Regions from separate parts of the Streptomyces sp. NPDC051684 genome, predicted to be linked through region 4. Evidence: riboswitches for the same ligand, from Rfam matches in the RefSeq annotation. Region 4 holds a riboswitch; each other region holds the start of a gene.

Evidence for each region. A riboswitch is a leader RNA that binds a small molecule or an ion and turns the genes downstream of it on or off. The one in region 4 is predicted to bind cobalamin.
Region 1: another riboswitch for cobalamin. It lies ahead of metE (5-methyltetrahydropteroyltriglutamate--homocysteine S-methyltransferase); the one in region 4 lies ahead of ACIA8D_RS16215 (cobalamin biosynthesis protein).
Region 2: another riboswitch for cobalamin. It lies ahead of ACIA8D_RS34030 (ABC transporter substrate-binding protein); the one in region 4 lies ahead of ACIA8D_RS16215 (cobalamin biosynthesis protein).
Region 3: another riboswitch for cobalamin. It lies ahead of ACIA8D_RS27140 (HoxN/HupN/NixA family nickel/cobalt transporter); the one in region 4 lies ahead of ACIA8D_RS16215 (cobalamin biosynthesis protein).

The regions. Positions count from the first base shown of each region.
Region 1 covers NZ_JBITCS010000038.1:32,132-35,557, reverse strand. The annotation lists gene aceB (malate synthase A) at 1-286, shown strand, start outside; gene ACIA8D_RS34005 (3-hydroxybutyryl-CoA dehydrogenase) at 283-1,149, shown strand; cobalamin riboswitch at 1,339-1,563, shown strand; gene metE (5-methyltetrahydropteroyltriglutamate--homocysteine S-methyltransferase) at 1,728-3,426, shown strand, end outside.
Region 2 covers NZ_JBITCS010000038.1:39,845-43,270, reverse strand. The annotation lists gene ACIA8D_RS34035 (ABC transporter permease) at 1-429, opposite strand, end outside; gene ACIA8D_RS34030 (ABC transporter substrate-binding protein) at 431-1,993, opposite strand; cobalamin riboswitch at 2,046-2,174, opposite strand; gene ACIA8D_RS34025 (class I SAM-dependent methyltransferase) at 2,367-3,149, shown strand; gene ACIA8D_RS34020 (short-chain fatty acyl-CoA regulator family protein) at 3,197-3,426, opposite strand, start outside.
Region 3 covers NZ_JBITCS010000024.1:62,110-65,535, reverse strand. The annotation lists gene ACIA8D_RS27145 (GTP-binding protein) at 1-36, opposite strand, end outside; gene ACIA8D_RS27140 (HoxN/HupN/NixA family nickel/cobalt transporter) at 204-1,322, opposite strand; cobalamin riboswitch at 1,353-1,569, opposite strand; gene ACIA8D_RS27135 (inorganic diphosphatase) at 1,573-2,076, opposite strand; gene ACIA8D_RS27130 (GNAT family N-acetyltransferase) at 2,142-2,633, opposite strand; gene rho (transcription termination factor Rho) at 2,664-3,426, opposite strand, start outside.
Region 4 covers NZ_JBITCS010000011.1:192,432-195,857, reverse strand. The annotation lists gene ACIA8D_RS16225 (anion permease) at 54-1,328, shown strand; gene ACIA8D_RS16220 (hypothetical protein) at 1,344-1,565, shown strand; cobalamin riboswitch at 1,650-1,796, shown strand; gene ACIA8D_RS16215 (cobalamin biosynthesis protein) at 1,834-2,796, shown strand; gene ACIA8D_RS16210 (cobyric acid synthase) at 2,793-3,426, shown strand, end outside.

The DNA of each region.
Region 1 (3,426 bases), on a different contig from region 4:
CCAGGGCGCCGTCGCGTTGGACGGACTGATGGAGGACGCGGCCACCGCGGAGATCGCCCGGGTCCAGATCTGGCAGTGGCTCCGCCACGCCCGCATCGACCGGGAGACCGTCGTGCGCATCCTCGGCGAAGAACTGGACGCCCTCGCCGCGCAGCGCCCCTACGCGCCTCTCGACGAGATCCAGGACCTGTTCCACCGCATGTGCCTGGCCGCCGAACTCCCCCAGTTCTTCACGCCGGACGCCTACAGCCGCCACCTCGTCCGGACGCTGGAGCGCGACGCGTGACCGGGGCCATCCGCCGCGTCGGTGTCGTGGGAGCCGGGCAGATGGGCGCTGGCATCGCGCAGGTCTGCGCCCGGGCCGGACTCGACACCCTCGTGTGCGAGGCGGACGCTCTCGCGGCACGCGATGCCCGCGACCGGGTCACCACCTCCCTGAAACGGGCGGTACGCCGGGACAAGCTGACGGCCGAGCAAGCCCGGCAGGCGCAGGACCGACTGACGTACACCGGGGAGCTCGACGATCTCGCCGATCGGCAACTGGTGATCGAGGCCGTCGTCGAGAACCCCGATGCGAAGACCGAGGTGTTCGCCGCGCTCGACAAGATCGTGGAGGACCCGTCGGCGATTCTGGCCACCAACACCTCTTCGATCCCGATCATGCGTCTGGGGATGGCGACCGGGCGCGCCGATCACGTCATAGGGCTGCACTTCTTCAATCCCGTCCCGGTCCTCCCGTTGGTGGAGGTCGTTCCGTCGCTGCACACGTCCGCCGAGACGACGCACCGCGCGGAAGACTTCGCGCGGACCGTGCTCGGAAAGACCGTCGTCCGCTCCCGCGACCGTGCCGGCTTCGTCGTCAACGCGCTGTTGATCCCGTACCTCCTGTCGGCGATCCGCATGACCGAGTCCGGCTTCGCCACCGCGACCGACATCGACAACGGGATGCGTCTGGGCTGCGCCCACCCCATGGGTCCGCTGGCGCTCGCCGATCTGATCGGCCTCGACACCGTCGCGGCCATCGCCGAGTCGCTCTACGACGAGTTCAGAGAACCTCTGTACGCACCTCCACCGCTCCTCCAACGCATGGTGGAAGCATGCCTGTTGGGGCGTAAGACCGGTCGCGGCTTCCACACGTACGACCACTGAGACACCACCCAGGACCACCGGGGCTGAGGGGCCCGGGTGCCGCGGCCGGATGAGGGCCGGCCGCGGTTGCAGAGCGGGGGCGGGACACGGCGAAGGACAGTGTCCCGCCCCCGCTGCCGCATGTCTGGACGTGTCTCATCTCACCATCCGGATCCTGGACGCTCTGGTGATCGTCGACCATGGGCCCATAGGGTGGCCCACGCAGCTGGTTCTCCCTGTCAGCCAGGCGGGGAGTCGCAAGAGGGAACCCGGTGGGAATCCGGGACTGCCCCGCAGCGGTGAGTGGGAACGACCGCCGTCATACGCACTGGATCTCGCGAAAGAGATCTGGGAAGCGACGGCCAGTAGGTGTCCGTCCGGTCCGGATGGACGTGCTCACGAGTCCGAAGACCTGCCACCTGCCCGTGTGCGTACGACGCGTGCACGGACATCCCGGTGACCTCGTGGGCGGGTCGGCGTACATATGCAGCGGACGACCGCGCCTTTGCCGCGCGAGGTCGAACCGCCGTTTGTGTCACTCCTTCGTTCCGTACAGGTCCTCGGGACCCCCAGGGATACGTCTCTCGAAGGAGATCTCCGTGACCACCAAGACCGCAGCCGCGGCAGCACGGGCCACCGTGTACGGCTACCCCCGCCAGGGCCAGAACCGCGAGCTCAAGAAGGCCATCGAGGGGTACTGGAAGGGCCGCGTCACCGCCGACGCCCTCCGGACCACCGCCGCCGATCTGCGCCGCGCCAACTGGCAGGAACTCGCTGACGCGGGCATCGCCGAAGTCCCGGCCGGCGACTTCTCGTACTACGACCACGTCCTCGACACCACCGTGATGGTGGGCGCCATCCCCGAGCGCCACCGCGCCGCGGTGGACGCCGACGCCCTGGACGGCTATTTCGCCATGGCCCGCGGCACCCAGGACGTCGCGCCGCTGGAGATGACCAAGTGGTTCGACACGAACTACCACTACCTGGTCCCTGAACTGGGCCCGGACACGGTCTTCACCGCCGACTCCACCAAGCAGGTCACGGAACTCAAGGAAGCCCTCGCTCTGGGGCTGACCGCCCGGCCGGTCCTGGTCGGCCCGGTCACGTATCTCCTGCTCTCCAAGCCCGCGCCCGGCGTCGCGGCCGACTTCGATCCGCTGACGCTGCTCGACCGGCTGCTGCCCGTGTACGCAGAGGTCCTCGGCGATCTGCGTGCGGCCGGAGCCGAGTGGGTGCAGCTCGACGAGCCCGCCCTGGTCCAGGACCGCACCCCGGCCGAGCTGAACGCCGCCGCCCGCGCCTACCGCGACCTCGGCGCCCTCACGGACCGCCCCAAGCTCCTCGTCGCCTCCTACTTCGACCGGCTCGGCGACGCCCTGCCCGTGCTCGCCAAGGCGCCCGTCGAAGGCCTCGCCCTCGACTTCACCGACGCAGCCGCCGCCAACCTCGACGCGCTCGCCGCCGTGGGCGGACTGCCCGGCAAGCGCCTCGTCGCCGGCGTCGTCAACGGCCGCAACATCTGGGTCAACGACCTGGAGAAGTCCCTCGCCACGCTCGGCACCCTGCTCGGCCTCGCCGACCGGGTCGACGTCGCCGCCTCCTGCTCGCTGCTGCACGTCCCGCTCGACGCGTCCCTGGAGCGCGACATCGACCCGCAGATCCTGCGCTGGCTCGCTTTCGCCCGCCAGAAGACGGCCGAGATCGCCACGCTCGCCAGGGGCCTCGCCCAGGGCACGGACGCGATCACCGCCGAACTCGCCGTCAACCGCGCCGCCCTGTCCTCCCGCGCCACCTCGCCGATCACCCGCGACCCCGCGGTGCGGGACCGCGCCGCCGCCGTCACCGGGTCCGACACGCGTCGCGCCCAGGCGTATCCGGAAAGGGCTGTCGCCCAGCGTGCCCACCTCGGGCTGCCGCTGCTGCCGACCACCACCATCGGCTCGTTCCCGCAGACGACCGAACTGCGCACCGCACGAGCCGACTTGCGGACCGGGCGGATCGACACCGCGGGTTACGAGGAGCGCATCAGGAACGAGATCCGGGACGTCATCTCCTTCCAGGAGAAGACCGGGATCGATGTCCTGGTGCACGGTGAGCCCGAACGCAACGACATGGTCCAGTACTTCGCCGAGCAGCTCACCGGCTACCTGGCGACGCAGCACGGCTGGGTGCAGTCGTACGGCACGCGCTATGTCCGGCCGCCGGTCCTGGCAGGCGACATCTCCCGCCCCGACCCCATGACGGTGCGCTGGACCACGTACGCCCAGTCGCTGTCCGACCGCCCCGTCAAGGGCATGC
Region 2 (3,426 bases), on a different contig from region 4:
GGGCACGGCGTGCAGCAGCACCGTGGCCGTGTTCAGGGCACGGTCGAGCCGACTGCCTTCTCGCAGCCCCGAGACCGTGCCGAGCAGCGGCGCCAGTACGGTGACCAGGATCAGCGCCGGTACGCCCAGGAGCAGCGTCACGCCGATCCGGCGGCCGATGTCGTCGCCCACCGGCAGCCCGGTGGTCAGCGAGTGCCCCAGGTCGCCGGTGAGCAGGTGGCCGAGCCAGTGCCAGAAGCGGGGCCAGGCAGGTTCGTCCAGCCCCAACTGCTGGCGCAGCGCCGCGACTTGTTCCGGCGTGCCGAGTTCACCGCGCAGCACGTCGGCCGTGTCGCCGGGCAGCAGCGCGCCAACGGCGAACACGGCGACCAGCACCACCAGGCACTGCAAGAGCGCCAAGAGGGAGCGCCGCAGTACGTAGCCGCGCACGTCAGGCCAGGCGGACCCGGTCGAAGCGGGCCCAGTTGTGCGAGTTCGGCGGCGCCGCGCGCAGCCCGCCGACCGAACGGCTGATGGCGTCGTTGGCGTCGGAGAAGGCCCACACCAGCAGTCCGGACTCGTCGCGGGCGATCTTCTGCGCGCGGGCGAGCAGGCCCAGCCGCTCCTGCTCGTCACGGGTGGTGCGCGCGCGGTCGAGGAGCGCGTCGAACTTCTTCGAGGCGTATTGGGTCTGGTTCCGGGCCGCTCCCCCGCGGACCCGCTGCTGGAGGAAGTCGGAGACGGGCAGGGTGGAGGTGGTGTTGAAGGCGGCGACGCCCTTGGTCTTGATCTCGCTGAAGTAGGTGCTGGATGCCCGGGTGTTGGCGGTCAGCCTCAGCCCGATCTCCCGCAGCTGCCGCGCCATCAGGTCCGCCGCGGGTTCCCATGCCGCGTCGACCGAACTGGTCTCCACGGTGATGCGCAGTCCGTCCGCGCCTGCTTGCTTCACCAGCTTGCGCGCCGCGTCGACGTCCCGTTCGCGGGGCGTGAGGTCGTCGGGGTAGCCGCGCAGTCCCATCCCGAAGAGATCGTTGCCGGCTTCGCCGTGTCCAGCCAGTGCGATGCGGACGAGCGCCTGCCGGTCGATGCCCAGCTGCACGGCACGTATGAGGCGCGGGTCGTCGAACGGTTTGCGGCCGGTGCGCAGCAGGAGTTGCTGTGCGGTGGCGCGCTTCGCGGTGAGCAGGCGCGTCGAGCCGTCCTTCTTCAGCCGTTCCACGGAGGCCCCGGCCATGTCAGCCGCGTAGTGCACCTGGCCGGACAGGAGGGCGTTGAGCCGCGCGGACTCCTCGTTCGCGGGAACGATCTCCAGCTCGGCTATGTGCGGGGCGCCGCCCCAGTGGTCGGCCCAGCGCTTGTAGCGGGCGGTGCCGCCCGGCGTGAAGGACACGTAGGTGAAGGGGCCGGAGCCTATGGGCTTGCGGAAGTCCGTCGTCCCGTCCGGGATGATCTCGGTGCCAGGGCCCGCGAACACGGTGGGGAACTCGAAGTTCGGCGCCTTGAGAACGAAGACGACGGACCCGTCGCCGTCCGCCTTGCTCGCGGTGAAGTCAATCGCGGACAGCAGGACCTGCGACGGCGAGCCGACCTCGGGGTCGGCCGCGCGCCGGTAGCTGTAGAGAACGTCCTTGGCGGTGACCGGCTTCCCGTCATGGAACCGGGCCTTGCGCAGCCGTACGCTCCACCGTGTTCCCGAGGCGTCGCTCTCCCAGGACTCCGCGAGCCTCTTACGGACGGACATGTCGTCGGCGTACGTGCCGAGCGTGTCGTACAGGGCCTTGGCACGGGCCTGGTCGACGAAGTTCGGGGCGACGTGCGGATCGAGGGTCTCCTGCGAGCCGCCCGACGTGAACGCGGCGCGGAACCGATCACCTCCGCCGCCGTCCTTCGTATCGCCGCCACAGCCACTGAGCAGGCCGGTCCCCGCGAGCGCCAGCGCACCGCCGGCGGCGAGCACACCTCTGCGACCGGGCTCCGGGCGCCGCCCCGGCTCCGTCCGGGCATGCGTCGTCACAGTCGATCCTCTCCGGGGTGTCCTCGCCCCTGACGTCAGACCGGCGACGGGTCAGTCTCCTGGCTCCCGGATCGTCGCTCGCCTCCGCCTTCCCGTCCGCGCTCGCGGACAGTGGCGTGCAGAAGGATCGCTCCCCGGTCACAGTGGCGGGACCGCGCCGGAATCGCACCGGCTTCCTGGTCCCCGTCGCCCTGTGCGCCCATTGTGGCGTACGGGGCGATGGGGACCGGCACCCGGTTCCCCGGCGGTCGGTGGGGGCGGTCGTACGCACCTGTCGCGGCTCTGCCCACAATGTCCACCGGCGCCGACAGCGGACGGCCCGGAGCCTCACGCAGGCTCCGCGCGAAGCACCAGGAAAGGGACAGCCACACTCATGACAGCAACACCTCTCGACGGCTGGCAGCACTGGCAGACCAGCTGGGACCGCCAGCAGGAGTGGTACATGCCCGACCGGGAGGAGCGGTTCCGGGTCATGATCGACACGGTCGAGGCCGTGGCAGGCACCGCTCCGCGCGTCCTCGATCTGGCCTGCGGCACCGGCAGTATCACCGACCGCCTGCTGCGCCGGCTCCCCGAAGCGACCGTCACCTGCGTCGACATCGATCCGCTCCTGCTGGCCATCGCCCGCGGCCATTTCGCCGGCGACGACCGCGTCACCTTCACCGAGGCCGACCTGACCGACGCCGCCTGGACCGAACGCCTCCCCCACACGTCGTACGACGCCGTGGTCACCGCCACCGCCCTGCACTGGCTCGACACCGAACCCCTCGACCGGCTCTACGGCGATCTGGCCCGCCTGCTGCGCGACGGTGGAATCTTCCTCAACGCCGACCACATGAAGGACGAGTCCGCGCCCCGCCTCAACGCCGCCCTGGCCGCCCTCCACACCGACCGCCAGACCCACCAGCGGCAGTCGGGTTCTCTCGACTGGGCCGACTGGTGGGGCGAGGCAGCGCGCGACCCGCACCTCGCCGACGCGGCCGTCGAGCGCTTCGCCCTGCTGGGCGATCCGCGACAGGCCCGCACGGACCCATCACACCGGGATCGCCCGACCGCCACCCAATGGCACATCGACACACTGCTGCGCCACGGGTTCGGCGAAGCGCGCCAAGTGTGGTGCTCGGCGAGCGATGCGCTGATTGCCGCGCTGCGCTGAATTCCAGCAGCTGTGTACGCCCCCGCAGAGCACCCCTGCTGGACTCGTCACCTCGCAGTCGCGCCCGTCGAGCCGCCAGGCGCCACCGGATACGGCACGAAGGTGCTGGAGTTCTGGTCGATCCTCAGGGTCCGGCCGAGCGGTGGTGCCGCCCGCTGCGGGCACTCCAGCCGCTCGCAGACCCGGCAGCCCATGCCAATGGGAGTGGCGGCGGCTGTGCGGCCGAGGTCAAGGCCGTCGGAGTAGACGAGCCGGTGGGCGTGGCGGAGCTCGCAAC
Region 3 (3,426 bases), on a different contig from region 4:
GACGTGCGCGAGAATTCCAAGATTCAGCAATGCCACTGGCAGTCGAGTCCTTGAAGGAAGGGAGTGCCACGGCGGGATTCGCGGTGGCCTTCGAAAGGATCAGGACTGCAGTGCGCATGGATCGGTCCTCACGCTCGGGGACGCGCGGCCGGCTGCCGCGTCGAGATCAGTGCAGCAGCGGGCCGGGCGCCCCGGCAACCGATTTATCCGGCGTCGGCCATCCGCGCCGACCACCGCTGCTCGACCTTGGCGAGCCGCCAGTAGGCGAGGGCGGCCACCCACACCGCGACGAACAGACCGACGATGACGTACCCGACGTTGTCGAGGTCGAGCCCGGCGATCCACCCGGTCACCGCGTCGCTCAGGTCGAGCTTGTCGTGCAGGACGCCGACGAGTTCGATGGTGCCGATGAAGAACGCGACCGCGATGGACAGGCCGGTGATGGTGAGGTTGTAGAACACCTTGCGCACCGGGTTGGAGAACGCCCACTGGTAGGCGAAGTTCATGAACGTGCCGTCGAGCGTGTCGAACAGGCTCATGCCCGCGGCGAACAGCAGCGGCAGGCACAGGATCGCGTACCACGGCAGGCCCGCCGCGGCGCCGCTGCCCGCCATCACCATCAGCGTCACCTCGGTCGCGGTGTCGAAGCCGAGCCCGAAGAGGAAGCCCAGCGGGAACATCTGGCCGGGCCGGGTGATCGACTTGGTGAAGCGGCCGAGGATCCGGTTCATGAACCCGCGCGAGTCCAGGTGCTCCTCGAGCCGCCGCTCGTCGTACGAGCCCGCGCGCATCGCCCGGAAGACCTTCAGGATCCCCATCAGGGCAACGAGGTTGAGCGCCGCGATGAGGTACAGGAACGTACCGGAGACGGTCGTGCCGACGACGCCGAGCACCTGGTGGGTGGTCGAGCCGTCGTTCAACAGCGTGCCGGCGAGCGCCGCGCCGCCCGCGACGAGCGCCGCCATCGCGACGACCACGCTGGAGTGGCCGAGCGCGAACCAGAAGCCGACCGAGACGGGCCGCTTGCCGTCGGCCATCAGCTTGCGGGTGGTGTTGTCGATGGCGGCGATGTGGTCGGCGTCGAAGGCGTGCCGCATCCCGAGTGTGTACGCCGTGATGCCGAGGCCGATGCCGAAGGCCTTGTTGCCGACTTCGTAGTGCTCGGGGACGACGAGCAGGAAGAGCACGCCGAACGCGACGACGTGCAGCGCGGCGATCACCGCGATCAGGCCGGCCGTGCGCAGCGTGTCCTCGCGGCGCCAGCGGAAGGCAGGGGGAGGGGTGTTCAGGGCAGGGGTCGGGGAGTTCCCGGGCAGGGTCATGCGTCGATCACGCTCCAGCACCTCGTGGATCACTTCGTGAGATGCCGCGGCCGGTCTCCTGGCTTACGGGCGTGCCCGCCGTTCCGGCCTTCCCAGCGGCTGGTGGCCGCCAGTGGCGTACAGGATGGAACGGCGCGCTCCGGACGTCGCTGTCCGAAACCCGATCACAGTGGCGAGGGCCGCTCCGGAATGGGCCCCTGAGGGGCCGTCACCGGTCTTCCCGAGCACCACGGCCCGACCACCCTACTACCTAGTCGGAAGCGCGCTCACGGGCCCGGCGGATCTCCTCGTATGCCTTCTCCCGGCCCTCCCAGTTGGAGCCGTCGACCGACTTGCCGGGTTCGAGATCCTTGTAGACCTCGAAGAAGTGGGTGATCTCCAGGCGGTCGAACTCGGGGATGTCCTCGATGTCCCGGGTCGCGTCGTGCCGCGGATCGTGCGCGGGTACGCACAGGACCTTCTCGTCCGGGCCCTTCTCGTCGCTCATCACGAACATGCCGATCGCCCGGCACTCGATGGCGCAGCCGGGGAACGTCGCGTCGCCGGTCAGGACGAGCGCGTCCAGCGGGTCGCCGTCACCGCCGAGCGTGCCCTCGATGTAGCCGTAGTCCGCGGGGTACTGCGTCGACGTGAACAGCATCCGGTCGAGCCGGATCCGGCCGAGATCGTGGTCCATCTCGTATTTGTTCCGGGACCCCTGCGGGATCTCCACGATCACGTCGAACGCCTCGGCGCGTGCCTGACTGCTGCCCAATGTGGCCTCCTTGCCGCATTCCGACGCCCCCGAGTGTGCGCCGTGGCGGGCGAGGGCGGAACCCCTCAGGCGGCCGGGGGAATGGGGAATTCGAGTTCGGGCCGGTCCCAGGCGACGGCCGGCGGGCGCGCGGGCACCGTGCCGGTGCGGTGCGCGCCCATGCCGCGGTAGAAGCCCTCGGCGGGCGGGTGCGCGACGACCCGGACGTGGTCCAGGCCCGCCGCCAGGGCCTGCGCCCGCATGTGGTCGACGAGCAGCCGCCCGATGCCCCGGCCCTGCGCCTCGTCCGCGACGAACATCAGGTCCAGCTCCGGCGGCTCGGTGAGCAGCGCGTAGAAGCCGAGCACCCGCTCGTCGGCCACGTCCACGGCTACGTGGACGTGGTGCGCCTCGATGTAGTCGGGGCCCACCCGGTAGCCCGCGACCATGGAGGCGTAGGGGTCCCGGTAGGCGGTGGAGCCGCGCACGAGGCGGGTGAGGCGCCGGGCGTCCCGGGCGGTGGCCCGCCGGACGCTGACGGCCGGGGGCCCGCCACGGCGCGTAATGCTCGCGTTCATGTGTCGAGTATTACGTACTCGGGGGCGGGGTCAGGCGGTGGGCACCGTGGAGTGCGCCTGGCGCAGGAACGCGGCGTTGTCCGGGCTCTGGCGCAGCTTGTCGAGCAGGGCCTCGTAGGAGGCGGCGGGGTCGCGGCTCTGCAGGGCGCGCCGCAGTCCGCGGGTGACGGTCAACTCGGCGGCGGGGAGCAGGAGTTCATCGCGGCGGGTGCCGGAGGGGGTGAGCTCGACGGCGGGGTGGACGCGGCGCTGCGCGAGGACGCGGTCGAGGCGCAGCTCCATGTTGCCGGTGCTCTTGAGCTCCTCGAAGTAGTAGTCGTCGGCGCGGGAGCCGGTGTCGACGAGGGCGGTGGCGAGGATGGTCAGGGAGCCGGCCTCCTCGGCGTCGCGGGCCGCGCCGAAGAAGCGCTTCGGGCCGTGCAGGGCGGCGGCGTCGACACCGCCCGACAGGGTGCGGCCGCTGGCGGAGGCCGCGTTGTTGTGCGCCCGGCACAGCCGGGTGAGGGAGTCGAGAAGGATCACCACGTCGCGGCCCTGCTCGGTGAGGCGCTTGGCGCGCTCCACGGCGAGTTCGGCGAGCGCGATGTGCGCCTTCGCCGGGCGGTCGAACGTCGAGGCGTACACCTCGCCGCGCACGGAGCGGCGCATGTCGGTGACCTCCTCGGGGCGCTCGTCGACGAGCACCACCATGAGGTGGACGTCGGGGTGGTTCGCGGCGAACGCGGCGGCGAGCTGCTGCAGCAGCACCGTCTTGCCGGTCTTCGGCGGCGCGACGATCAGGCCGCGCTGTCCC
Region 4 (3,426 bases):
CTCGGGCTCTTTACGTTCCAAGTGCCACTGACGTCCAACCGAAGCCTGGGTAAATGGAACACATCACGCTGCTCCTGGCGATCGTGATCGTTACCGCGCTGGTCTTTGATTTCACCAACGGTTTCCACGACACAGCCAACGCGATGGCGACGACCATCTCGACTGGCGCCCTCAAGCCGAAGACGGCGGTGGCCATGTCCGCCGTGCTGAACCTCGTCGGAGCGTTCCTCTCCGTCGAAGTGGCGAAGACCATCTCCGGCGGCATCATCAATGAGGACGGCCTCAAAACGGAGGTCATCTTCGCGGCGCTGGTAGGCGCCATCCTCTGGAATCTGCTGACCTGGCTGCTCGGCCTGCCGTCCAGCTCCTCGCACGCACTGTTCGGCGGCCTCATCGGCGCCGCGGTCATGTCGATGGGCTGGTCCTCGGTCAACGGCGGCACGGTCGTCACCAAGGTGCTGCTGCCCGCGGTGGCCGCGCCGCTCGTCGCCGGCATCGCCTCGATGCTGGCCACCCGCCTCACGTACCGCATCAGCAAGAAGACGGACGAGAAGGCGACCGCCAAGGGCTACCGCGCCGGGCAGATCGCCTCCGCTGGCCTCGTCTCCCTCGCGCACGGCACGAACGACGCGCAGAAGACGATGGGCATCATCACCCTCGCCCTGATCACCGGCGGTGTCATCGCGCCGCACGCCGACCCGCCGATGTGGGTCATCGTCTCGGCCGGTCTGGCCATCGCGCTGGGCACGTACCTGGGCGGCTGGCGCATCATCCGCACCATGGGCAAGGGCCTCACCGAACTCGCGCCGCAGCAGGGCTTCGCGGCGCAGACCAGTGCGGCGACCGCGATCCTCGCCTCCTCGCACCTGGGCTTCTCGCTCTCCACCACGCAGGTCTGCTCCGGCGGTGTGATGGGCGCGGGCCTCGGCCGCAAGGGCGGTGTCGTCCGCTGGTCGACCGCCTCCCGGATGTTCATCGCGTGGGGTCTGACCCTGCCGGCCGCCGGACTGGTCGGCGCGGGCGCCGAGTTCCTGACCAAGCAGGGCCCGTGGGGCATCGGCCTCACCGCCGCGCTGCTCGTGGCCGGTTCCGGGATCATCTGGAAGCTGTCGCGCCGCGACTCCATCGACCACACCAACGTCACCGCGGACGACCCGCACGCCACCCCCGCGCAGGAGGCCCCGGGCGTCGTGACGACCGCGATCGCCTCGGTCACCCCGCCGCCGGTGGGCACGGTCGAGACGTTCGAGTCGGAGGCGAAAATACCCGCCCAGCCAAAGGCCGGTGCGGTGAACGACCCCGCGCGCCCCGCCGGCGCCACGCTGTAAGGAAGCAGGACCGGTATGAAGATCGACTGGGCGGCTCTCGGCTCCGTCTTCGGTGTCTCCCTCGTGGTCACCGTGGCCCTCGTCGGCCTGTTCACCCTCGGCATCGTGGGTCTCTCCAAGCGGGAGTCGGCGGCGCGTGAGGGCGGCTCGGCGACCGTCGCGACCTCCGGGGCGTACGTCTGCTTCGCGCTCTGCCTGGCGGCCGTGGCCTACGGGATCTACCTGATCGTGGCCTGACCCGGCACAGGGCATACGAAGGCGGGGTGCGGGACGTTCGGCGTCCGGCACCCCGCCTTCGTGCGCCTCAACAGCAAGTTGACGTGCCAACTCGGAGCGTGGTGGACTTCCCCCGCCATATACGGCAGCAGTTGAGGAAGCCGGTGCGAATCCGGCGCGGTCCCGCCACTGTCAGCCCCCCCCTTCTCCAAAGGGGCGAGCCAGGAACTCTCGCTGCCGGTCTCGTCGAACCAGGGCGTGGACACCCTGAGTGAGGACACCTACCGCCATGCTTGCCCCACGCGGCAACTGGCGGCGCGAGCGCGTGTATGCGTGCGGTGCCGCCGCCGGGATCTTCGCCGACCTTCTGTTCGGCGATCCGCGCCGTGGGCATCCCGTCGCCGGATTCGGGCGCGCCGCCGCGGCCGTCGAGCGGACACTGTGGCGCGACCACCGTGGCACGGGCGCCCTGCACACCCTCGTGTGTGCCGGAGGCGCCGCCGCCCTCGCGGCCGCCGCCTCCCGTGTCGTACGCCACTCCCCCGCCGCATCCGTCGCGCTGATGGCCGCCGCCACCTGGGCCGTCGTCGGCGGCACCTCGCTCGGCCGCGAGGCGCGCGGCGTCGGGTCCGCCCTGGAGGCCGGCGACGTGGAGCTGGCGCGGGAGCTGCTGCCCCGGCTGTGCGGCCGTGACCCGCAGGGGCTCGACGCCGACGGAATCGCGCGCGGCGTCGTCGAGTCCGTCGCCGAGAACACCTCCGACGCCGTCGTGGGCGCGCTCGTGTGGGGCGCGCTCGGCGGGGTGCCGGGCCTGGTCGCCTTCCGCGCCGTGAACACGCTCGACGCGATGGTCGGCCACAAGTCCGCGAGGTACCGGCGGTTCGGCTGGGCCTCGGCCCGCCTCGACGACGTGGCCGGCTGGCCGGGCGCCCGGCTGACCGGCGCCCTCGCGGTCCTGGCCGGTGGCAGGCACCGGCAGTCCCTCGACGCGTGGCGGGCGGACGCGCGGCGCCACCCCAGCCCGAACGCCGGCGTCGTCGAGGCGTCCTTCGCGGGGGCCCTCGGGGTGCGGCTCGGCGGGACGCTGGCGTACGGCGGCCGGGTCGAGGACCGGCCGGTGCTGAACGCGCCGGGGCGCGCGGTCGAGGTGCGTGATGTGGATCGGGCCGTGCGCTTGTCACGGCGGGTGTCTCTGTTGGCGTTGGGAGTCTGTGTGGGTGCGCGACTGATACGAGCGCAGGGGCGGCGATGACGGGCGGCGGACTGCTCGTCGCGGGGACCACCTCCGACGCGGGCAAGAGCGTCGTCACCGCCGGGATCTGCCGGTGGCTGGTGCGCCAGGGCGTGAAGGTCGCGCCGTTCAAGGGCCAGAACATGTCCCTGAACTCGTTCGTGACCAGGGAGGGCGCCGAGATCGGGCGGGCGCAGGCCATGCAGGCGCAGGCCGCGCGGGCCGAGCCGAGCGCGCTCATGAACCCCGTCCTGCTCAAGCCGGGCAGCGACCGCAGCAGCCAGGTCGTCCTCATGGGCAAGCCCGTGGGCGAGTTGAGCGCGCGGGGCTACCACGGAGGGCGGCAGGCCTCGCTGATGGACACCGTCGTCGGGTGCCTGGAGGAGCTGCGGGCCACCCACGACGCCGTGATCTGCGAGGGCGCCGGATCGCCCGCCGAGATCAATCTGCGGCGCACCGACATCGTGAACATGGGGCTCGCGCGGGCGGCGCGGCTGCCGGTGCTCGTCGTGGGCGACATCGACCGGGGCGGGGTCTTCGCCTCGTTCTTCGGGACGACGGCGCTGCTCGCCCCCGAGGACCAGGAGCTGCTCGCCGGGTTCCTCGTGAACAAGTTCCGGGGCGATGTCAGCCTGCTCGAACCGGGCCTCG